2 regions of the Actinomyces stomatis genome follow, and region 1 is predicted to be linked to the other one. Evidence: riboswitches for the same ligand, from Rfam matches in the RefSeq annotation. Region 1 holds a riboswitch; the other holds the start of a gene.
What was found. A riboswitch is a leader RNA that binds a small molecule or an ion and turns the genes downstream of it on or off. The one in region 1 is predicted to bind ZMP and ZTP.
Positions count from the first base shown of each region.

Region 2: another riboswitch for ZMP and ZTP. It lies ahead of purH (bifunctional phosphoribosylaminoimidazolecarboxamide formyltransferase/IMP cyclohydrolase); the one in region 1 lies ahead of glyA (serine hydroxymethyltransferase).

Region 1 covers NZ_JASPEP010000003.1:163,448-175,390, reverse strand. Annotated here, with positions in the region: gene RIV12_RS03310 (ABC transporter ATP-binding protein) at 1-62, shown strand, start outside; gene RIV12_RS03305 (ABC transporter permease) at 59-1,495, shown strand; gene RIV12_RS03300 (exodeoxyribonuclease III) at 1,569-2,402, opposite strand; gene RIV12_RS03295 (acylphosphatase) at 2,449-2,754, shown strand; gene RIV12_RS03290 (hypothetical protein) at 2,767-2,991, shown strand; gene RIV12_RS03285 (bifunctional methylenetetrahydrofolate dehydrogenase/methenyltetrahydrofolate cyclohydrolase) at 3,100-3,996, opposite strand; gene glyA (serine hydroxymethyltransferase) at 3,993-5,303, opposite strand; ZMP/ZTP riboswitch at 5,369-5,454, opposite strand; gene RIV12_RS03275 (CobW family GTP-binding protein) at 5,539-6,735, opposite strand; gene rpmB (50S ribosomal protein L28) at 6,792-7,031, shown strand; gene rpmG (50S ribosomal protein L33) at 7,028-7,201, shown strand; gene rpsN (30S ribosomal protein S14) at 7,201-7,506, shown strand; gene RIV12_RS03255 (type B 50S ribosomal protein L31) at 7,651-7,902, shown strand; gene ykgO (type B 50S ribosomal protein L36) at 7,981-8,103, shown strand; gene purU (formyltetrahydrofolate deformylase) at 8,195-9,067, shown strand; gene RIV12_RS03240 (MFS transporter) at 9,182-10,687, opposite strand; gene RIV12_RS03235 (AMP-binding protein) at 10,783-11,943, opposite strand, start outside.
Region 2 covers NZ_JASPEP010000004.1:2,485-14,427, forward strand. Annotated here, with positions in the region: gene RIV12_RS03695 (6-phosphofructokinase) at 1-1,076, opposite strand, end outside; gene RIV12_RS03700 (phosphotransferase) at 1,673-2,443, opposite strand; gene sucC (ADP-forming succinate--CoA ligase subunit beta) at 2,749-3,954, shown strand; gene sucD (succinate--CoA ligase subunit alpha) at 3,958-4,899, shown strand; gene RIV12_RS03715 (cell division protein PerM) at 4,896-6,149, shown strand; gene RIV12_RS03720 (hypothetical protein) at 6,165-8,660, opposite strand; ZMP/ZTP riboswitch at 8,808-8,897, shown strand; gene purH (bifunctional phosphoribosylaminoimidazolecarboxamide formyltransferase/IMP cyclohydrolase) at 8,923-10,722, shown strand; gene RIV12_RS03730 (DUF3017 domain-containing protein) at 10,831-11,130, shown strand; gene RIV12_RS03735 (dicarboxylate/amino acid:cation symporter) at 11,310-11,943, shown strand, end outside.

The DNA.
Region 1 (11,943 bases):
TCGTCGCCCCTCCGGCATCCCCCTATCCGTCTCCCTCCACCAGCCACGAAGGAGCCTCATGAACGGCATTCTCACCGGATTCTTCGGCGCCATCGTCGAGGCGTGGGCCCAGCTGCGCATCGGCAAGCTGAGGGTCCTGCTGTCCCTGGTGGGCGTGGCGGCGGCGGTGGCGGCCATGACCTTCGTCATCGCCCTGGGGCAGGTCTCCGTCGACGCCATCAACAAGGTCAGCGAGAAGTACACCGGCCGCCAGGGCACGGTGACGATCAACGTCAGCCCCACCGGCAAGGGCCTGGACCAGGCACTCCAGGCCGACGACGCACCCGAGGCGAGCGCCGGCAGCGACTCAGCCGGCAGCAGTGGCGCCGACGCAGGCGGGTCGGGTGGCTCGGGTGGCGCAGGTGGCGCAGGTGGCGCAGGTGGCGCAGGTGGCGCAGGTGGCGCAGGCGGAGGCTCCACGACCAGCGCTGCGACCGCAGCGAAGATCTCGGGGGCGATGAACAGCTTCGTCGAGCGCTACGACGTCAAGTCCTGGGCGACGACCTACACCTCCAACGTCCGCTTCTCCTTCCCCGACGGGGCTCGGAGCGTGCCCACCCAGACCGTGAGCCTGAGCTACGGGCTCCTGCACCACAAGACCGTCTCCCAGGGGCGCTGGTTCACCGCGCAGGACGAGGACGACCTGTCCCCGAGTATGGTCGTCACCCAGGGCTTCCTTGACGCACTGGGGATCCAGGAGCTCACCGAGCCGGTCACCATCACCTCCTTCTCCCCCGTGCAGACCTCCTTCACGATCGTCGGCGTGCTGGAGGCGGAGGACCTCTCCCTCATGGGTTGCAGCGGTGACCCCGAGCGGGACGCGGGCCTGCCGTGCACACAGCCCGTGACCGCCTTCGCCCTCAACACGCCTTACGAGCACTGGCTGCCCAAGGACGCTTCCCGCCCCGCCCCCACACTGGAGATCTGGGCCGGTCAGGACGGCGCGAAGGAGGTCGCCAGCCTGGCCAAGAAGGACCTGGACGCGCGCTTCGGTCAGGGCTCGACCCAGACCGAGGACAACCTCCAGGGCGGCGGCATGGTCTCCAGCGCGAACACCTTCACCCAGGTGGTCACGGCCGCCGGCGTGTTCGTCATGCTGCTGGGGGCCCTGAGCCTGGTCAACATCTCACTGGTGACCGTGCGCCAACGCATCCACGAGATCGGGGTGCGGCGCTCCTTCGGGGCGACGAGCAGACGCATCTTCTTCTCCATCATGCTGGAGTCGGTGGTGGCCACCGTGGTCGCCGGCGTCGTCGGCATCGGGATCGCGATCGTCGGGATGCGCTTCATGCCGCTGAGCACCTTCCTGGGGATCCCGGTGACCACGACCCCGCCCTTCCCCATGATGGCGGCCGTCATCGGCCTCATCGCGGCCACCGCCGTGGGCGCGCTGGCGGGCATCATCCCAGCGATCGTGGCCACCCGCATCCGGCCGATCGACGCGATCCGCTACTGAGACGGATGTCGGGGTCGGGCACGTTCACGTGCCCGACCCCGACATCCGTTCTCCGGAAGGGTCAGCCGTGGCTTTAGAGGTACTCGACGACGAGCGGGGCGTGGTCGGACCAGCGTGAGGCGTAGTCGGGCGCCCGATCCACGGCGACGCTGCGGGCCCGCTCGGCCAGGGCTGGGGTGAGGACCTGGTAGTCGATCCGCCAACCGGCGTTGTTGTCGAAGGCCTTGCCGCGCTGGGACCACCACGTGTAGGGCCCCTGCTCCTCGTCCCCCACGAGGTGGCGCGAGGCGTCCACCCAGCCGGAGGCGAACCATCCCTCCAGGTGGGCGATCTCCTCATCCATGACGCCGGCGATCTTGTTGTGGTTGGGCTTCCAGTTCTTGATGTCGCGCTCGGAGCGCACCACGTTGAGGTCCCCGGCCATGACGGCCTGGGGGCCGCCATCACGGGCGGCGCCCAGGAGGTCGGCCATGCGGGCGTCGACGAGCTCGAGGTGGGCGTACTTCTGGTCCATCTTCTCGGTGCCCAGCTGGCCGGAGTGCAGGTAGGCGGAGATGACGGTGAGCTGCTCGACGCCGTCGAAGCCGGTGAGACTCAGGTCGGCCTCGAGCCAGCGACCGGAGTCGACGTCGGGCTCCTCGGTTCCGGGAGCGGCCACGCCGTAGCGCAGCTCGCCGAGGGCGGCGGGGCCGCCATCGCGCACGGCGACACCCACACCCGCACGGCCCTTGATGCGACAGGGCCAGATGGCGGCCTCGTAGCCGGGCAGCAGATCGACGGCGATCTGCTCGTCGGCACGAACCTCCTGGAGCAGGAGGATGTCGGGGGCAGAGGCGGTGAGCCACTCCCCCATGCCCTTGCGGGCGGCGGCCCGGATGCCGTTGACGTTGACGGTGGCGATACGCATGGCGGCAAGCCTACGCGGTCGGCCCTGAGCCTGAGACGATAGAGCCATGAGCGACGCCGGTATGAGTGCCAGCAGCGTGAGAACCGTTCACGTCCTGGTCCAGGGCACGGTCCAGGGTGTGGGTTTCCGCTACCACTGCGCCTACACCGCCCAGGAGCTGGGTGTGGTGGGGCAGGTCCGCAACCTGCCCGACGGGGACGTCGAGGTCATGGCCCAGGGCGAGCCGGAGGCCGTGGGCCGGCTGATCGCGTGGCTGAGACACGGCCCCCGGTGGGCCTCGGTGCGCCGGCTCACCGTCACCGACCTGCGCGCCGGCTGTCTGGATGAGCGCAGGTTCGAGATCACCGGGTGAGAGGATCGGGCCATGGATCCCGACGACGTCCGCAAGCCGCGCAGCGCACGACGACTCGGCGTATGGATGGCCGTCATCGTCATCGCCGCCGCCCTCCCCGTCCTGGCTCAGGCCTCGTTCCTGTCCCGCGTCAGCACCCTTCTGTGGCTGGCCTCCATGCCACTGTGCGTCCTGGGCTGCGCGATGCTGGCCAAGGAGCTGGCGGCACGTCGCGCCTCCAGGCAGGACCTGGACTGAGGGGCGGATCAGGACCCGACGACGCAGACCGGCCCTCAGGCATCCCAGGACGCCCGAGGGCCGGTCCGGTCAGGTGAGGCGGTCACGCGCCGGACCAGCGGCGCCGCTTCAGAGCGAGCGCTCCGCGGTCTCGACAACGTTGGCCAGCAGGAGGGCGCGGGTCATGGGCCCCACGCCACCGGGGTTGGGCGAGAGCCAGGAGGCCACCTCGTCGACGCCGTCGGCGACGTCACCGGCGATGCGGCCCTTGCCGGTGGCGGGGTCGACGACGCGCGAGACGCCCACGTCCAGGACGATGGCGCCGGGAGCGACCATCTCCGGGGTGATGATGCCGGGGCTGCCGGCCGCCGAGATGACGACGTCGGCCCGGCGCACGTGCTCAGCCAGATCCGTGGTGCCGGTGTGGCAGATGTCCACGGTGGCGTTGACGTCCTTGCGTCCCAGGAGCAGGCCGATGGAGCGGCCCACCGTGACACCGCGGCCGACGACGCACACGTTGCGGCCGGCCAGGTCGATGCCGTGGCGCTCCATGAGCTCGATGCAGCCGCGCGGCGTGCAGGGCAGCGGCGAGTCGATGGGTCCAGAGGCCCGCAGCACCAGGCGCCCCAGGTTGGTGGGGTGCAGGCCGTCGGCGTCCTTGGCCGGGTCGACGCGCTCCAGGACCGCGTTGGTGTCCACGCCCGCCGGCAGCGGGAGCTGGACGATGTAGCCGGTACAGGCGTCATCGGCGTTGAGGCGGTCGACGGCGGCCTCCACCTCGGCCTGGGTGGCGGTGGCCGGCAGGTCCTCACGGATGGAGAGGATGCCGACCTCGGCGCAGTCGGCGTGCTTCCCGGCGACGTACTTGACGCTGCCGGGGTCCTCCCCCACCAGGACCGTGCCCAGGCCGGGGGTGACGCCGCGCTCGCGCAGCGCCGCGACGCGCTCCTTGAGCTCGGCCTTGAGGGCGGAGGCCGTGGCCTTGCCGTCCAGGACCCGGGCGGCCCCGTTCCAGGGCGCCCTCACTGGGCCAGCCCCGGGTAGAGGGGGAAGGCGTCGGTCAGGGCGCGCACGCGGGCGCGCAGGGCGGCCAGGGTCTCGTCGTCGGCGGTACCGGCGGCGCCGTGGATGAGGGTGGCGGCGATGATGTCGGCGACCTCGGAGAACTCGGCGTCGCCGAAGCCGCGGGTGGCCAGGGCGGGGGTGCCGATGCGCAGGCCGGAGGTGACGCGCGGGGGACGCGGGTCGAAGGGGACGGCGTTGCGGTTGACCGTGATGCCGGCGGTGTGCAGGAGGTCCTCGGCCTGCTGGCCGTCCAGGGAGGAGTCGCGCAGGTCCACCAGCACCAGGTGGACGTCGGTACCACCGGTGACCAGGCTGACGCCGGCGGCCTTGACGTCATCGGCCCCCAGGCGCTCGGCGATGATGGCGGCGCCGCGCACAGTGCGCTCCTGGCGCTCGCGGAACTCCTCGGTGCCGGCGATCTTCATGGCCACGGCCTTGGCGGCGATGACGTGCATGAGGGGGCCGCCCTGCTGGCCGGGGAAGACGGCGGAGTTGAGCTTCTTGCCCCACTGCTCGGCGCGGCTGGACAGGAGCATGCCGGAGCGGGGGCCGCCCAGGGTCTTGTGGACGGTGGTGGACACGACGTCGGCGTGCGGGACGGGGTTGGGGTGCAGGCCGGCGGCGACGAGCCCGGCGAAGTGGGCCATGTCCACCCACAGGGCCGCACCGACCTCGTCGGCGATCGCGCGGAAGGCTGCGAAGTCGAGGTGGCGGGGGTAGGCGGACCAGCCGGCGATGATGACCGTGGGGCGCTCGCGCAGGGCGGCCTCGCGCACCTGGTCCATCTCGATGCGCATGGTGGTCTCGTCCACGCCGTAGGCGGTGGCGTTGTAGTTCTTGCCGGAGAAGTTGATCTTCATGCCGTGGGTGAGGTGGCCGCCGTGGGCCAGGGACAGACCCAGGAGGGTGTCGCCGGGGGTGGCCAGGGCGTGGAGGACGGCGGCATTGGCCTGGGCACCGGAGTGGGGCTGGACGTTGGCCCACTCGGCGTCGAAGACGGACTTGGCGCGCTCGATGGCCAGGGACTCGGCGACGTCGACGACCTCGCAGCCGCCGTAGTAGCGGCGCCCCGGGTAGCCTTCCGCGTACTTGTTGGTCAGGACCGATCCCTGACACTCCAGGACGGCCCGGGGAACGAAGTTCTCCGAGGCGATCATCTCCAGGGTCTCGCGCTGGCGGGTGAGCTCGCCGGTGAGGACCTCGGCGATGTCTGGGTCGAGCTCGGCCAGGGGCTGGTTCAGGGACGGGGTGACGGCTTGCGCGGTCATGTCTCTCCTCAGGTGTGAGGCGCAGGCCGCGGCGAAGCGGGCGGCCGTGCGCGCACTGGTGGGCGATCCGTGGCCCAGGCGGGCGACCCCGGAGTCGTGTTCGTGCCGCTCCCCGGTGGTGATCCACCCGGCGCCAGTCGCGACAGGACCACCCTACCGTGCCGGGGCGGAGCCGCGCCGCCCCCTGCCGCGCCGTGCCGCCCCAGAGTGAGGCTCGCGCCACAGGGGTGGACGCTCAGCCCTCCTGCCCGAACCAGTCGCCCAGGCCGTCGTCGGCGCCGATCCAGGCCAGCGCCTGGGCCATCTCCTCGGGTCGCAGGAGGATCCGGGCGAAGGCGCGGCGCACCTGCTCGCGCATCTCCTCATCGCCGACGCCGGTGACCACGAGGTGGCAGCGGGGCTCGTCGGCCGCGTCGCCGCCGGTACCGGAGGGGGCGGTCGGGACCTCCGCCCAGGTGCCGGCGTCGCCAACGATCACGGCACCTCCGGCGACCTCCCAGGTGCAGACCCGGCCAGGACGGCTGGGCAGCCAGAAGCAGCCGCGAGCGCACAGGCCCTGTCCGGCGAGCTCGACGACGAGGGAGCGCAGGCGTCCGGGATGGAAGGGCATGGTGGCGCTGAGGTCGAGGGTCCACACGCCGTGCTCGTCGGGGCCACCCCAGGCGCTGGTGGTGGCGGGGTGGATGCGGCTCAGGGAGGCGGCGGCGTCGTGGGTGAGGGCGGTGAGGGCCTCCAGGAGGGGTGCGTCGAGCCCCGGGAGCAGGAGGGCGTCGTGGGGGCGCAGGTGCTCAATGAGGTCGGCCCCGGCGGGGTCCTCGTCACGTCCCAGGGCCAGGACGAGGTCGGCGTAGCCGAGGTTGGTCAGGTGGACGGCGCCCGTGCAGCGGGAGTCGCCGGGGAAGGCGGTCAGCAGGCGGTGCTCGAGGAGCTCGTCCAGGGCGGTCGTGGCGTCCAGGACGTGGGCGGCTCCGGCCAGTCTCACGCCGGTGCCGGTGAGCTCCTCGGCCAGTCCGGGCAGGAGGTGGGCGAGCTCGATGGCCGCCGGCAGGAGGATGACGGTGGTGCCGCCCGGTTCCTGGGCGGCGCGGTCCTGGGCGACGGCGGCCAGGACCTCCCGCAGGGAGCAGGTGGGGCAGGTGGAGGGCATGGGGACGTCGAGCCTGACCGGTTCGTCGTCGAAGCCCTCGGCCGAGCTGTGGCTGACGAGTCGAACCAGGTCGCCGTCGGCGTCGCTGCTCTCGGCCTGGTCATCGGCGCCGAAGTGGAGCCCGGCGCGGATGACCACGGCGTCCTGGCCGGCCAGGGTGAGGTCGACCAGGTCCAGCAGAGCGGGGTCGACGGCGCCGATGACGGCCAGGGCGTGTCGGCCGTCGGCCGGGAAGCCGGGGATGTCGGCGCAGTTGTCGACGAGGTCGTCCGAGGGGTCGGTCACGGGTGTCCTCCAGCAGAGTTGACGAAACTGAGAATCATTCTTATATCATGCTCGTCATGACCACCTACTGCCAAGTCACGGGGGCCCGGCCTGTCTTCGGCCGGTCCGTCTCTCACTCCCACAAGCGCACGCCCCGGCGCTGGGATCCCAACCTGCAGCGCAAGCGCTACTGGGTGCCGTCCTTGGGTCGCACCCTGCGCCTGACGGTGTCCGCCAAGGGCATCCGCACGATCGACAAACTGGGCATTGATGTCGTCGTGGCTCAGATGCTCGCCCGAGGGGAGAAGCTGTCATGAGCGGAGCCAAGGGCAAGGACCTGCGGCCGATCATCAAGATGGTCTCGACCGCGGGCACGGGTCACACCTACGTGACCCGCAAGAACCGCCGCAACACCCCCGACCGGCTGGTGCTGCGCAAGTTCGATCCGGTGGTGCGCCGGCACGTGGAGTACAAGGAGTCGCGCTGATGGCCAAGAAGTCCAAGATCGCCGCCGAGCTGCGGCGCCAGCAGATGGTGGAGCGTTACGCCGAGCGCCGCGCCGAGCTCAAGCGGGCCTCGATCAACCCTCACCTGAGCCAGGAGAAGCGCGATGAGGCGATGGCGGCTCTGCACGCGCTGCCGCGAGACGCCTCCCCCACTCGTCTGCGTCGGCGCGACGCGGTGGACGGTCGCCCGCGCGGGCACCTGCGCGTCACCGGGACCTCCCGGGTGCGCTTCCGCGAGATGGCGCTGCGCGGCGAGCTGCCGGGCATCGTCAAGTCCTCCTGGTAGGCGGGTGCGGGCGGGGTGGGTCTGTGGGCCCGCACCCGCCGGGGGCATGCGGCGTAACGCAGCCGCAGCCGCCCTCTCGCAGCGCCGCCACCGACACCCGTCTCCACGTCAGTTCTTACATTCACCCCCACCCAAGGAGCTCGTATGCGTCCTGGGATCCACCCCAGCTACCAGCCCATCGTCTTTCGTGACAAGTCCGCCGACTTCGCCTTCCTGACCCGTTCGACCCTGACGTCGTCGGAGACCATCGAGTGGGAGGACGGCAACACCTACCCGGTCTACGACGTCGAGGTCTCCAGCGCCTCGCACCCGTTCTGGACCGGCCAGGGCAAGATCCTGGACACGGCCGGCCGAGTGGAGAAGTTCGAGCGCCGCTACGGCAAGCGCAAGCGGTAGGCGGGCAGGCGGGGCGCCACCGCCCCTCCCCTCGATCTCTCACCGTCCTCGCTGAACACAAAGAAGGAAGGAGCCGATATGAAGGTGCGTGCCTCGATCCGGTCCCTGGCCAAGCAGCCGGGGTCCAAGGTGGTCCGACGCCGCGGTCACACCTACGTCATCAACAAGAAGAACCCCCGTCTCAAGGCCCGTCAGGGCTAAGGCGTTACGGGAAGCCAAGGAGTACGGATCCTCCGGGACCGGCACCTGAGCCGTTTCTACGGCGGGGGCCGGTCCCGGTTAGGCTGAGACCATGGCTCTCTCCACGGCGCAACCCGACTCCGCCGCCCACCTGGTCCTGTCCCTGTCCTGCCCAGACCGTCCGGGCATCGTCCACGCGGTCACCGGCACGTTGGCGCGCCGCGGTGGGAACATCACCGAGTCCAAGCAGTTCGGGGACTCCTCCACCGGTCTGTTCTTCATGCGGGTCCAGGTGCTCACCACCGTGCCGCGCGTGGAACTGGAGAAGGACCTGGCCGAGCTGGCCGGCGAGTACGAGATGGAGTGGAGCCTCGATGAGGTGGGGCGGGCCATGCGCACCCTCATCATGGTCTCGAAGGAGGGGCACTGCCTGACCGACCTGCTCTTCAGGGAGCGCAGCCAGGGGCTGCCGGTCGACGTCGTCGGCGTAGTGGGCAACCACGAGACGCTGCGGGACGTCGCCGAGTTCTACGGAGTTCCCTTCCACCACATCCCAGTCACCAAGGAGACCAAGGAGGCCGCCGAAGCCGAGCTACTGGGGCTGGTGGACTCCCTCAACGTCGAGCTGGTGGTGCTGGCCCGCTACATGCAGATCCTCTCCCCCGCCCTGTGCGAGCGGCTGCACGGGGGCGTCATCAACATCCACCACTCGTTCCTGCCGTCCTTCAAGGGGGCGCGTCCTTACGCCCAGGCGCACGAGCGCGGGGTCAAGCTCATTGGGGCGACGGCGCATTACGTGACGGCGGACCTCGATGAGGGGCCGATCATCGAGCAGGACGTGACGCGGGCCGGTCATGAGGACTCGGTGTCCGTGCTGCAGGCCAAGGGGCAGGACGTCGAGCGCCGGGTGCTGGCGCAGGCGGTGCGCTGGCACACTGAGCACCGGGTGCTGCTCAACGGGCACCGCACCGTCGTCTTCGCCTGAGCGCGCTGCGGCCCACCACCGTCCGGATGGAGCCGGACAGCGACGTGGACGACTCGGGCGGCAAGAGTCGGGGTTATGCAGGCGGATCTGGCGCAGATTCTGAGGATGTCGCGCTCAGCGGTGTGGGGTGCGTGGTGTTTCTCGGACCGGGGGATTTTTCTTCCCCGGAGCCGACATGTTGACGCCTCCTCGTCGTAGCCACAGGACGCCGGTCACCAGCACCATTAGCATAATGAACAGCCCGATCGCGAAACTGGTCACCATCCCCCAGTCGGTGGCACGGTGCACGACGTCGGCAAGAAGGCTGCGCCCGGCACCGGGAGCACTAGCCGTCGTACGCAGTCCCTGTCCTGAGCGCACGCTGCTGACAAGCTCCTGCGCACCCACCGGCCACTGATCACGCACCACGTGCTCGCTCGCACTACCGAACCCCACGCCGGAGACAGCCACGCCGAGCACCACGCCGATCTGCCTCATCGCAGCGGACAGCCCAGAGGCAGCACCTGCCTCATCACCCTCGAAGGAAGCGACCGCCTGCTCGTTGACCACAGTCCCGGCAGCGCCAACCGCAATGCCTGCCAGGATCAGGCCCGGCAGAAGCACCACCCAGGTCGATGAGCCGTACAACAGTACCCATGACATCAGCGCCGCACACCCGACGACAAGGATCCCCAGCAGCCTGGCCGACGGCGCCCAGCGCCCATTACCACCACGAAACAGCCACGCCCCCGCGATGGCACAGAGACTGAACGGGAGGAAGCAGAGTCCAGTCTGCAGGGGTGAAAACAGGTAGATATTCTGTGCATACAGCGACAGCCAGGGCATCTGCCCCACCAGACCAGCCTGGACGGCAAAGCCGGTCAGGATACTCACCACATAGAGCCGGTCAGTCAGCAGGAGCCCCGGAACCATAGGTGAGTCCGAACACCGCTCGACGGCTATGAACAGCCCCATCGCGGCCAGTCCGACAGCAACGCCAACAAGCGTGCGCGCACTAGTCCACCCCCAGGCCGACCCCTCCAGCAGGACGACCGTCACGCCCCCGGTGGAAAGGACTGCCAGCAGTGTTCCGGGCCAGTCCACGTCTGAACCTCTGCGATCCGCGCCGTGATCCTTCACATGCCACGACGCCAGCCAGGACACCACCCCCACAGGGACGTTGATCCAAAAAATGGAGCGCCACCCGGCGACTAGGACCAGGCCCCCGCCTGCCAGTGGCCCCGCAGCGATAGCCACCCCTGAGATGAGCCCGTAGATTCCGGTAGCTCGTGCCCGCTCGCGTCCGGCGGCGTAGCGATCAGAGATCATCGGCACGCCGACGCCCAGGAAGATCGCCCCACCGACCGCCTGAAGAGCCCGGAAAGCGTTGAGTACGACCATCGAAGGGGCCAATGCGCACACGGCCGACCCCACCGTGAACAGGACCAGCCCCCAACGGAACAATCGCAGTCGCCCCAGACTTCCGCTCAAAGTCGCCGCTGACATCAACAACGCCCCCAACGGCAGCGTGTAGGCGTCCACTACCCACTGCAACTCACTCTGCGATGCACCAAGACTCTGCCCGATATCACCCAGTGCCACCGACACCACCGTGATATCCAGGACGTTCATGAAACTCACCGTGCAGACGAGCACAAGCGCCAGAACGCGACTATCCCTTAAATCTGCTATTTCGCGACTACCGGACTCTGCTGCAACTCCCACATCCCATCAACTCACTCGTCGTTCTCTCCAACGTCTAACCGACTGATTAGGTCCTCCAAACCTGTCCGGACAACCTTTCCAGAGATAGTCGTCGGCAAGCTGCCCGCTGGAATCACCCGCACGTCAGCAACATGCAAACCATATCTTTGCGCCACACTACGCTCGATTCCGGACCGCAACATGCTGCCAACCTCATCATCACCATCCCGAGCAAGACCTGGAACATCCGGGCTACCGTCAGTCTCAATCACTTGCTCCACGAAGCAACAGATAAGGTCCGCCGCATTCTGAAATACGACAAACCGCCGCCCACGCAGGATTGGCAAATCCCTTCGCAAAGATTTCTCGATATCGTCTGGGAAATAGTTCTTCCCCCTCACAATCATCATATCTTTGATGCGCCCAGTCACATACAGCTGCCCATCTTTAACGGCACCAATATCCCCGGTCCTCAGGTACCTCTCATGATCACCTTCGATCTCCCAACCGAATGTATTCAACGTACTAACACGATCACCCCAATAGCCCCGAGAGACACTCTCCCCCGCTACGCAGATCTCGCCAATACCTCCCTCGTCTAACGCCACACCCTGCCCGGCCTCCTCAAATCGGGCGATTCGCACCGTTGAGCCAGCTTCAACAGCCCCCGAGGAAACAACCTCAGTGGCCCCTTCACTGGCTGACTCCACCAACTCGCCCTCAGCTAATTCATCACAATCTACTGCAATTTTGCGAACGCCAGCACCCACCGGACCGCCGGTGACAAACAATGTGGCCTCAGCCAAACCATAACAAGGGAACAGAGCCGTCTGCCGTAACCCGGAGCGAGCGAAACGCGCCCCAAAGGCCTCCAATGTCATCGAGTCAATCGGTTCAGCACCACACAGCGCCACTCGAAGGTGAGATAGATCAAGACTTGCCGCCAACTGCTCACCACACCGAGCCGCCGCAATACCGTAAGCAAAATTTGGTGCGATCGAGTGCGTTGCCCGTCTCTCCGACATCCACTTCATCCACCTGTCCGGATGCTTCGCAAAATCATCGGGCCTCATACCATAGACAAGACAACCGCTATATATTGCGATCATCATACCTGCAACGAGTCCCATATCGTGTTCCATTGGAAGCCAACTCACGCCCACCGCATCGGAAAACAGTTCAGCGTACTGCCG
Region 2 (11,943 bases), on a different contig from region 1:
AGGCGGCGGATGCGGTTGTGGCGCTCGGCGATGATGACCGGCTCGCTGCCCGGCTCCATGGACACCACCTCGCGGGCGGCGGCGCAGCCCAGCAGCGTCGACATCCAGCGGTCGTAGGCGCTGGGGCGGCCACCGCGCTGGACGTGCCCCAGGATGGTGACGCGGGCGGCCTCGCCCAACTTGTCGGCGATGACCTGGCGGACGTCGTCGGCGGTGATGCGGTTGCCCTCGCGGTCGGTGGCGCCCTCGGCGACGATCACCATGGACTCACGGCGCCCGGCCTCCCGGCCCGCCTTGAGCTTGGAGCACATGTCCTCCTCCCAGTCCTTGCCCGGGGGGAGCTCGGGGACCAGGACGTAGTCACAGCCCCCGGCCACGGCCGCCATGAGGGCCAGGTAGCCGCAGTGGCGGCCCATGACCTCCACGACGAAGGTGCGCTGGTGGGAGGCAGCCGTCGAGGAGATGTCGTCGATGGCCTCCAGGATGCGGTGGAGCGCGGAGTCGGTACCGATGGTCATGTCGGCGCCCACCAGGTCGTTGTCGATGCTGCCCACCAGCCCGGTCACCATGAGGACGGGATGGGCGGCGGCCGTCTCGGCGCTGATGTCACCGGCTGCGACGAGCTCCTCGAGCAGGGAGGGCCAGTTCTTGCGGAACTCGTTGGTGCCGGTCAGGGACCCGTCGCCGCCGATGACCACGAGCCGGTCGATACCGTGCTCCAGGAGATTGCGGGCGGCCGCCAGCTGGCCGGCGCGCTCGCGGAACTCGGCCGAGCGGGCGGTGCCGATGATGGTGCCGCCGCGCTGGAGGACGGAGCCCACCGAGTCCCACTCCAGAGGGCGGATCCCATCGCCGCCGGCCACGGCCCCGGCCCAGCCCTCCATGACCGCGTACGGCCTGGCCCCCAGGCGGATGGCGGTGCGCACCACGGCCCGCACGGCCGCGTTCATGCCCTGGGCGTCACCGCCGGAGGTGAGGACCCCGATGCGCAGGGGCTCGCCGTCCAGGCCGAGCAGCGGGCCGGCCGACGAGCCGGTGGGGGAGGGGACGGTGTCTGAGGACATGGCGGCTGGCATGTGGGGTCCTTCCCTGGGATCGCCGGTGGGCCTGGCTCCCGACGTCGGCCGGGAGGGCATCAGCCCTTATTGTTGCTGGTGAGCGCCGCCACGTCATCCGCCTGTGGTCCCAGGATCGGCTTCCACGCGTTCGTCGATCCCCGGTGAGTACATGGATGAGGGGAGTGGTGTGTCCGCTTGCTGTGGGAGCAGGGGCCGTCAGGTTCACGACCCGGGATCTACCCGCCTCGGCGGGCCCGGAACCTGTGGGCCTCGGCGTCGAGGACGCGCTTGCGTCGTCAGCCCCATCGCCTGCCGCTCCAGAGGCCGAGCAGCACCATGGCACCCACCAGTGCGCTCGTCGCCGTCAGTGCGGGCATGACCGTCTCCCTTCTCGAGCTCTCCTCGTGTCAACCCACGATAATTCGCGTGGTGGTGTGCAGCGCAGGATTGGGAACGTACTTCGTGGTCGGGAACTGCGATCTTCCGCAGACGACTGGGGTCTGCCCTCAGTCATCTGGAGGAAAGCGCAGTCCTCGTGGGGAAAGTACGTTCTCGACGGCGCTCATAGGTAAAGGCCTCGTGCTGCGATCCAGTGGCGGTTCGATCGGGGTCTCTTACATGAGCGCCCTGCTAAGTGCCGCCGCGTTGGTCCTCAGATAGTGGACGTCACGCAGATAGACGGTGTCGTGGCCGTCGTCGAGATGGGACTGGAACGCCGCGTCACCCTGCGCCGCCTGCGACCGCATGTAGCTGACCAGATCGAGCAGTCGTTGGCACACGGTCTCGATGAGCTGAGTCCGATTCACCTCCCCGTACTCATCGCAGAACAGCCGCGCCCGCCGAGCCTGCTCGGCCAGAGAACCGAAACCGACCGCGTTTCCTGGTGCGGTGAGTGGGGCGAAACGATAGATTGCGTAGGCGACGTCGCGGAGGCGAGGACCCGGGTGCGCGGTATCGAAGTCAATGATGCCAACCAGCCTGCTCTCGTCGAACACACAGTTGTACGGCGCGAAGTCTCCGTGGCAGATGACCTCGTAGGGCTCAGCTGCCTCCAGCATCCAGCCGTCCACCACCTCAGTCGCCAGGTCGCTGGTCACCTCGTGCAGTGAGCGCAGCGCCCGGGCCGCCGAGATGAGCGCCTCGTCGCTGCGTAGTGCTGCAGGCAGTGGATAACTGCCGGTCCGCCCCTCTACGAACTCGAGGACCTGCCGGTCGTCGTCGGACAGGCCCAGGAAACGTGGGGAGTACCTGAATCCCCTGCGCTCCAGCACAGTGAGCAGCCACTCGACATTGGTACTGCCCTGGCGCCGAGTGCGAAGGACTCTGCCGCCCACCTTGGTGACCTCGGTCGACCCGCCCTGAAGGTCCTCGGGAACCTCGCTCATAACACCTGCCCCCATCCCTCGTCATCCTACGTGGGTGGACGGCGCTCGTGGTCGACGACGGCATGAGCCGGGCCGGGGCAGGCGGTCGATCAAGCAGCGAACCGGTCGATGGCTCGGCCGTGACGGAGGTCCCCGGCGCGCACGTCCCGTCGTGAGACGCGGCGACCACGTTGGGTGAGATGCCGTTGCTTCGCACTCGTGTCCGCCCTCCTGACCGGCCAGCGGGACGTTAGGCTCATCACTGGTGCCTGCCCGGCCGGCTCGCACCCCGCAAGCCATCCACATGCCCCGAGAGGATCAGCTGCATGGATCTGTACGAATACCAGGCCAGGAACCTGTTCCGCCAGCACGGCGTCCCCGTGCTCGACGGCGCCGTGGCCACAACCCCCGAGGAGGCGCGCAGCGCCGCGCAGTCCCTCCTCGACGCGGGAAGCGAGCTGGTGGTCGTCAAGGCCCAGGTCAAGACCGGCGGCCGCGGCAAGGCCGGCGGCGTCAAGCTCGCCCGCACCGTTGAGGAGGCCGAGGCCCGTGCCCGCGACATCCTGGGCATGGACATCAAGGGCCACACAGTGCGCGCCGTCCTCATCTCCGACGGCGTCGACCTCGATGCCGAGTACTACTTCTCCATCCTCCTGGACCGCGCCGAGCGCCAGTACCTGGCGATGTGCTCGCGTGAGGGCGGCATGGACATTGAGACCCTCGCGGCCGAGCGCCCCGAGGCCCTGGCCCGCGTCGGCATCGACCCGCTCGAGGGCATCACCCCCGCCGTCGCCCACCGGATCGTTGAGGCCGCAGGCTTCGAGGCCGGGGTCCTGGCCGACGAGGTCGCCGCCGTCATTGAACGCCTCTGGGAGGTCTTCACTGCCGAGGACGCCACCCTCGTGGAGGTCAACCCCCTGGTCAAGGCCGCCGACGGCCGCATCATCGCCCTGGATGGCAAGGTCACCCTCGACGACAACTCCCGCTTCCGCCACCCCGCCCACGCCGAGCTCGTCGACAACGCCGCCACCGACCCCCTGGAGGCCCGCGCCCGCGAGGCCGGCCTCAACTACGTGCGCCTTGAGGGCGAGGTCGGGGTCCTGGGCAACGGCGCCGGCCTGGTCATGTCCACCCTCGACGTCGTCGCCGGCGCCGGCGAGCGCCACGGCGGCATGAAGCCCGCCAACTTCCTCGACCTGGGAGGCGGGTCATCGGCCGAGGTCATGGCCACCGGCCTGGAGGTCGTCGCCTCCGACCCCCAGGTACGCGCCATCCTCGTCAACGTCTTCGGCGGCATCACCTCCTGCGACACCGTCGCCCAGGGCATCGTGGCCGCCGTCAAGGCCCTGGGCGGGCTGCCCAAGCCCGTCGTCGTGCGCCTGGACGGCAACAACGCCGAGACCGGGCGCTCCATCCTGGCCGACGCCGCCATCGAGGGCGTCACCGTCGTCGACACCATGGACGGGGCCGCCGACGTCGTCACCGCCATCGCCGAGCAGATCAGCGGCCAGTCCGCTGGCAAGGAGGCCTGAGACATGAGCATCTTCCTGACTGAGAACGACCGCGTCATCGTCCAGGGCATGACCGGCTCCGAGGGCCGCAAGCACACCACCCGCATGCTCTCGGCCGGCACGAAGGTCGTCGCGGGCGTCAACCCCCGCAAGGCCGGCACCACCGTCTCCTTCGACGTCACCCCCATCGGCCCCGGAGCCGGCGAGGTCCAGGCCGGAACCGTCGAGGTCCCCGTCTACGGCACCGTCGCCGAGGCCAAGGAGGCCACCGGCGCCGAGGTGAGCGTCGTCTTCGTCCCGCCCGCCTTCGCCAAGGGCGCCGTCGTCGAGGCCGTCGACGCCGGAGTGCGCCTCCTCGTCGTCATCACCGAGGGCATCCCGGTGGCCGACGCCACCTGGATGCGCGCCTACGCGGCCGACCGCGGCGTGCAGATCATCGGTCCCAACTGCCCCGGCATCATCTCCCCGGCCCGCTCCAACGTGGGCATCACCCCGCCCGACATCACCGGCCCCGGCCCCCTGGGACTGGTCTCCAAGTCCGGGACCCTCACCTACCAGCTCATGCACGAGCTGTCCGATCTGGGCTTCACCACCTGCATCGGCATCGGTGGGGACCCGGTGGTCGGCACCACCCACATCGACGCCCTGGCCGCCTTCGAGGCCGACCCCGACACCCGCCTGGTCGTCATGATCGGTGAGATCGGGGGCGATGCCGAGGAGCGCGCCGCCGCGTACATCCGCGAGCACATGACCAAGCCGGTCGTCGCCTACGTCGCCGGCTTCACCGCCCCCGAGGGTCGCACCATGGGCCACGCAGGCGCCATCGTCTCCGGCTCCTCGGGCACCGCCGAGGCCAAGAAGATCGCGCTGGAGGCCGCCGGCGTCCGAGTGGGGCGCACCCCCAGCCAGACCGCTGAGATCGCTCGCGAGCTCTACCGCCGGCTGGCCGGAGAGGTGAGCGCTTGAGCCTGGCGCGGCAGCGAGCCGTCAGCCTGACGTCCTGGGCCCTGTGGTCCTTGCGCGTAGGGGTCGAGTCGGTTGGCCTGGTCTGGCTGGTGGTGGTGCTGGCGACGGTCGCCGTGTCCAAGGCGGCCTCCGGCCTCAACGCCGCGGCCATCCTGAGCGCCGGTGACGCTCTGCACGCCGGGACCGCCCTGTGGAGCCTCGGCTTTGGGGGGACGGTTGCCCTGTCCCCCGAGGACGACGGCCTGCTCAGTCTGCCACTGCTGGGGCTCACCCTGGTGCAGGCGGGCTGGACCTGGTTCTGCGTACGGCGAGCCCGCCCCTCCCGGCCGGCGGCCGGGGCGGCCATCGTCGCCGCCGCGACCATCGTTGCGGTCCTGGCCTGCCTCACCGGTCCCGCTGGACTGGACACCTGGCCCGCCGTCATCGGCATTTCCCTGCTCACCGGCGTCATCGTGGCCATCCAGCTCCTGCGCGCCGGCCATGACTGGCCGCCCCTGACCCGATGGTGGGGCCGCCGTCCCCATTGGCTGGGGCCGTCCCTGTCACTGGCCTACGGGGCCACGCGGGCCCTGAGTCTGCTGAGCCTGCTGGTAGTGGTCGTGGCCGTCCTCAACGGTGCCGGCCGGGTCTCGGTCCTGCACGACTCCCTGGCCAGGGACGGCTTCGTCGCGATGGCCGGTCTGATCCTGCTTCAGGCCGGCTGGGTGCCGACCATGGTCATCTGGGCCTGCTCCTGGCTCATCGGCGCGGGCTTCAGTGTGGGCACGGGCACCGTCTTCGCTCCTGACCGCGTGGTGGCCGGCCCCGTCCCGCGCCTGCCACTGCTGGGGCTGGTGCCGTCGGAGCCGCTGAGCAGCGTAGGCCTGTGGCTGCCGCTGGTGGTGACGGCCGGCGCCATGGTGGCCGCCTGGCGGCGTCGTGCGGTGCTCAACGCCCTGCGGGTGCGCTACGCCCTCAGCGCCGCCGGTCTGGCCGCCCTCCTCGTGGCCGGCGGCGTGGGCCTGTTGTGCCTGGCCGCCTCCGGTTCCGTGGGGCCGGACCGGATGACCGCCGTCGGCCCGCTGGTCCTCTACACCGTCATCCTCGTCTTCGTCGAGGTCGGTGTCGGACTGGCCGCCATGGCCGTCCTGGCCCACCCCTACACGCGCACCTGGGCCAGGAACACCCTGCCCGAGTCGATCCTGCCGGCGGCCTACCGGCGGCCCGATGCGCACGAGGACACCGCTGACGAGGAGGACGGCGAGGCGTAGAGCCCGTGTTGTGGGTCAGTGCGCCGTCGTACCCGCGCTGCTCAGGGCGTTGACGGCCGTATCCACACCCTCGACGAGCTCGGGCGTCACCGCCAGGAGTGCCGTCCCGGCCCGGTAGGTCATCCCGGGAATGGGGGTGTAGAGGACATTCGCCTCCAGGAGCGCCCGCCCCTCCTTAAGAGCCTGCCACAGCCCGGGATTCTCCCGGAAGAACCGCGTGACGCGCTCATCGGAGGCCAGGTGCTCCAGGACGTTGTCGGCCGACTTGTGCGCCACGCGCCCCGGCAGCCTGCGGGGAGGAATGTCGGTCTCGTCGTCGTCATCGATGGTGGGGGCGGCCCCCTGGTACTCCATGACGACCAGCTGGTTCCCGCTGGGGGAGAGCGCCAGGGCGTGGACGGGGCTGTCCACCGGCCGCTGGTCGATGGCCTCACCCCGGAACTCGTCAGTGATCCGGAACCCCTCCAGAATGGCGAACTGCTCGCCGTTCCCGGTGTTGAGTCGGCGCGTCAGGCCCAGGATCTCGGCCTGCTGCTCCGCCACTGAGGCGGCCAGGTCTCGCATCTGGCCGACGACCTGGGAGTCGGCCCCGGAGTCGGCCAGATCAGCGACGGTCTCATCGATTCGGCCAGGCTCAAGGGCATCGATACCGACGACACCCAGAGACTCGGCGAGCTCACGAAGACGTGCGATATCGGCTTCAACCGCCACCTGTCGCTTGGTGCGCGCCGTGAACAGCGCCTGGCTCTCGGAGAAGGTCTCGGCGCCCCGGATCCGCCGGTTGACGGAGAGCTCGGCAGCCAGGTCAGTACCGCCCCCGGCGGGACTCGCGCTCAGGGCCGAGCGCGGCATGTAGGTCATCGCGAAGTCCAGCAGGGCCAGGCACGTCTGCCCCGGCGTGCGCGTGAGCAGGTGACTGACGAGGCTGCTCGACGACGGCGCGGTGCTGATACGGCGCCCCGGCGCCCCCAGCGTCAGGACGAGGGAGAGGCTCATGGACACCGTGGCCAGCGCCCCGATCGCGTAGAGGAGCCCCTGGGTGCCACTCAGCCCGCTCCACCACTGGGAGAACAGGCGCGGCAGGGCTGAGAGGAACAGGTCGTCATCGGTCTCCTTGAGCTCGGGGGCGAGCTGCCAGACGGTGCGCACCTCGTACATGCAGCACAGGAGGAACAGCACGACGCTGACCACCAGGATTCCCAGGCGGAAGCCCTGGCGGGCATTCGGCTCAGCGCCCGGCGTCGTGGCCTCCATGGCATCGGCGCGCACGCCGCGCACCTGCTCGGCGGTGGCCCGCCCCGCTCGCATGGCGTAGAGACGTCCCTGGCGCAGGTCCCCGTAGGCGCCCCAGGTGACGGCCAAGTCGCCCCAGGTGAAGTTCGCCAGGGCCACCACCGAGACGATGAGAGCGCGCACGAACGGCGGCGCTTCGGTGAGGTTGGGGTAGCGGGGAGCCGGCGCCCCGGCCACCGTCCAGCCGTGCACGCCCGCGTAGGCGCGGCGGTGAGCGTCCAGGAGCAGGCAGGCTGCCATGAGGATGACGGACAGAGGGATGGCACTCAGGCCTCCGCCGTTGACCCGCCACAGGAACATGAGCAGCGCCGGGAAGCCGCCGCCGGAGTCGCTCTGGCCGAGCTGCTGGGCGATCCTGGCGATGTAGGTGGCGTGGTCACTCACCGACTGCAGAATGACCACCGCCGGGAGAATCCAGGCCACGATCCGCAGCCACACGAGGTTCTTGGCACCTTCGAAGGCCGGAGAGTCCTTGAGGCGCCACAACGTGATCGCAAGTGCCACCGCCATCGTGATGTTCGCGGTGCTCACCTGGTTGCTGACCGCCAGGACGTTGCTGTTCTCCTGGGTCATCGACCCCGAGGTCCACGGGTTGAAGGAGAAGGGCAGACGCCCGTTGCCCAGGACCGAGGAGAGCAGGCTGCTCTCCTCCAGGGCCCGGATGCCGTCATTGAGAGCCGTCAGGCCCGCACCGGCGGCGAAGCCGAGCAGGGCCCAGTCGGAGGCCGCCAGACGGCGCATCCGACCCGGTGCCAGGAAGACCACGAGCACCAGAGGCACCAGCGGGCTGAGAACCTCCAGGGCGATGGTCAGCGCGATGCTCATTCCGTTGCCCATGACGGACAGCCCTGCGCGGGTGCGCACCGAACTCATGATCATAGCGACGACGAGTGACCACGCGGCACCGACGCCGTACATGAGGAGGACCGAGCGCCAGCTGATGGTTCGTGTGCGCGCCAGGAGAGCCACCACCATGAGGCACACGGCCATGAAGGCCGCCGGAACGGCGGCATAGGCCAACCGCGGCACCATCACCAGAGCGGCGATGAGCAACGGGATCATGAGGGCGTAGGCTCCGCGCACCACCAGGTTCAGAGCGCTGGATAACGCCGGGTGGCGGCTCCACCAGCGCCGGTAGGCGGAGGCGGCCTCCTGCCACCGCTCAGGGGGAGTTCCCCGATATACCGGTGTTGCTGCGATATTGATGGGCGCAGTCATGTTGCGGACTGTATGCCGTATCTAAAGCCGCTTGCAAGGAAACTGGCCAATCGGTTGGGCGGTTCGCCGGAAGCGACATGGCAAATCTCAGGTCAGGGAGGCGCGGTGCGCCCTCCCAGTGGCGTCGCGGCCGCCACCCGATAGGATATGAGCGGCTACGACTGGCGAGGGTGGGGCACCACCGGGGAGTGGCCGAGGCCGTCCACGAACGGGGCGTCGCCCGCCTGGGCGTCCCGCTTCCTCACGCCGCACCAGGAGCATCATGTCCCCCTCGTCCCAGTCCTCGCAGTCCACGAATCAGGCAGTCCCCACCGCTCACGTCCCCACCGAGGGCCTCGTCAGCCCCGACCGCGTCCCCGTGCGCCGCGCCCTCGTCTCCGTCTACGACAAGACCGGCCTCGTCCCGCTCGCCCGCGCCCTGGCCGACGCCGGCGTCGAGATCGTGTCCACCGGCTCCACCGCCGCCACCATCGCCGCCGCGGGCCTGGCCGTCACCCCGGTGGAAGAGGTCACCGGCTTCCCCGAGTGCCTCGAGGGTCGGGTCAAGACCCTCCACCCGGCCGTCCACGCCGGCATCCTCGCCGACCGCCGCAAGCCCGACCACCTCGACCAGCTGGGCACCCTGGGCGTGACGCCCATCGACCTCGTCATCGTCAACCTCTACCCCTTCACCGACACCGTCGCCTCCGGCGCCCCCTTCGACGCCTGTGTCGAGCAGATCGACATCGGTGGCCCCACCATGGTGCGCGCCGCCGCCAAGAACCACCCCGCCGTCGCCGTGGTCACCAGCCCCAACCGGTACGACGACGTCGCGGCCGCCGTGCGGGAAGGCGGCTTCACCCTGACCGACCGCCGCCGCCTGGCCGCCGAGGCCTTCGCCCACACCGCCGCCTACGACGCCGCCGTCTCAACCTGGATGGCCGGCCAGATCGAGACCGACGGCATCGCGGACACCGCCGATGCCGCCGAGTCCGAGGCGAGCAGGTCGGCCGCGCCGCCGGCCTACGTCGGCGTCGGCTACGAGCGCCTGGCGAGCCTGCGCTACGGGGAGAACCCCCATCAGCGGGCCGCCGTCTACCGCACCGCCGGGGCGAGCGGGGGAGTGGCCGGCGCCCGCCAGCTCCACGGCAAGGCCATGAGCTACAACAACTACACCGACACCGACGCCGCCGTGCGCGCCGCCTATGACCACGGCCAGGCCGTCACGGTCGCCGTCGTCAAGCATGCCAACCCCTGCGGCATCGCCGTCTCGGCCGCCGGTGACGTCGCCGAGGCCCACCGCAAGGCCCACGCCTGCGACCCGGTCTCGGCGTACGGCGGCGTCATCGCCACCAACTCGGTCGTCACCGCTGAGATGGCCCATCAGGTCAAACCGATCTTCACCGAGGTCGTCGCCGCCCCCGCCTTCGACGACGAGGCCGTGGAGATCTTGTCCACCAAGAAGAACCTCCGCCTGCTCGTCGTCGAGCCCCCCGAGCGCGATGGCTACGAGATCAAGCAGGTCACGGGAGGCGCCGTCATCCAGGAGCGCGACGTGCTCAGCGCCGACGGCGACGACCCCTCAACCTGGACCCTGGCCGCGGGGCCGGCCGCCGACGACGCGCTCCTGGCCGATCTCGCCTTCGCCTGGCGCTCGGTGCGCGCGGTGCGCTCCAACGCGGTCCTCCTGGCCCACGATGGCGCCACCGTCGGCGTGGGAATGGGACAGGTCAACCGCGTCGACTCCTGCAAGCTGGCCGTCGAGCGCGCCAACACCCTGGGGACCCGATCCACTGGTGACGCCGCACTCGAAGGCCCGCAGCAGGAGAAGGGCGCCGTCGGAGGGGCCGACGCAGCCGAGGTCCTGGCGGACGCGGCCGCCGCGCCGCAGCGCGCTCGCGGGGCCGTGGCCGCCTCCGACGCCTTCTTCCCCTTCGCCGACGGCCTCCAGGTCCTCATCGACGCCGGGGTTCGCGCCGTCGTCCAGCCCGGAGGCTCCATCCGTGACCAGGAGGTCATTGATGCCGCCCAGGCCGCCGGCGTCACCATGTACCTCACCGGCACCCGCCACTTCTCCCACTGAGCCGGCTTCGCCGCCTCGTGCCCGACTCCTCACGCCGGGCAGGAGGCCGGCATGCGAGCCGGAGAGAGGGCATGGACCCGCTCCCCACGCGCCGATAGGCTCCTGTCCGTGACTCATGACCCGCATCCCCAGCAGGCCGAGCACAAGGAGCCCTACCGCACCATCTGTGTTGTCCTCGTGGCCCTCGGCCTGGCAGCTGTTCCTGCCATCGCGCTGCTGGGGCACCGCCGTATCGCCGTCCTGTGGGCGGCCGCCGGGATCCTGTCGCTGGCCATCGTCCGGCTCCAGCGCCCCGACGGCACCTGGCTGGCGGCGCGCAGCCGCCTGTTCGACGTCGGTCTCGGCATCGGCCTGGCCGCCGTCCTGCTCCTCCTATCGCCTTACGTCAACCTGCCGCGCATCCAGTGAGCGGGGAGTAGGTCGCGTATCGTTGAGTTCTCCCGGCGAGGCTGCGCGTTACCTTCTGTGATCTGTGCCCTGGGAGTGCTCATTCCTCGGTCCGGTGCGGCGTCGTGACCGAGCGGTATGGCACGCTGGCCTCAGTCAAGACGTCTTGTCACCTCGTTTCACACCCTGAAGGTCCCTCTATGTCAAGCAATCCCTCAGCCTCGCCCTCGCTGGCCCATCGCCTCAGCCATAGCATCCTGACCTGGGTCATTGGTGCGATCCTGTTGGCCCTGCTCGTGGGCTCGGTCCGCTTCAGGGGCCACGCGATCATTCCCAAGCCCGTCGGCAATGTCTTCGCGACCTTCTCCGACCTGTTCAGTCAGTTCCTCAGCTTCTCCATCCCGCTCATCATCATCGGTCTGGTGACCCCCGCCATCGCCGATCTGGGACGCGGGGCCGGCAAGTGGCTCGGAGTCACGACGGCTCTGGCCTACACCTCCACCCTCTTCGCCGGCTTCCTCACCTTCCTGGTGTGCGCCGCCACCTTCCCACGGCTGCTCGCAGGGACCTCTCTGGCTGATGTCGCCAAGCCAGAGGGGGCTCTGAGCAGCTACTTCACGGTGGAGATGCCGCCGGCCGTCGAGGTCATGACCGCCCTGCTGCTGTCCTTCGTCCTGGGGATCGGCCTGTCCATGGTGCCCCGGGGCGTGCTGCGCAAGGGCTTCATCGAGTTCCGGGCCATCATCACCCGTCTCATCGAGCGGATCATCATCCCTCTGCTGCCTCTTCACATCTTCGGCATCTTCCTCAACCTCACCTACACCGGGGCGGCCG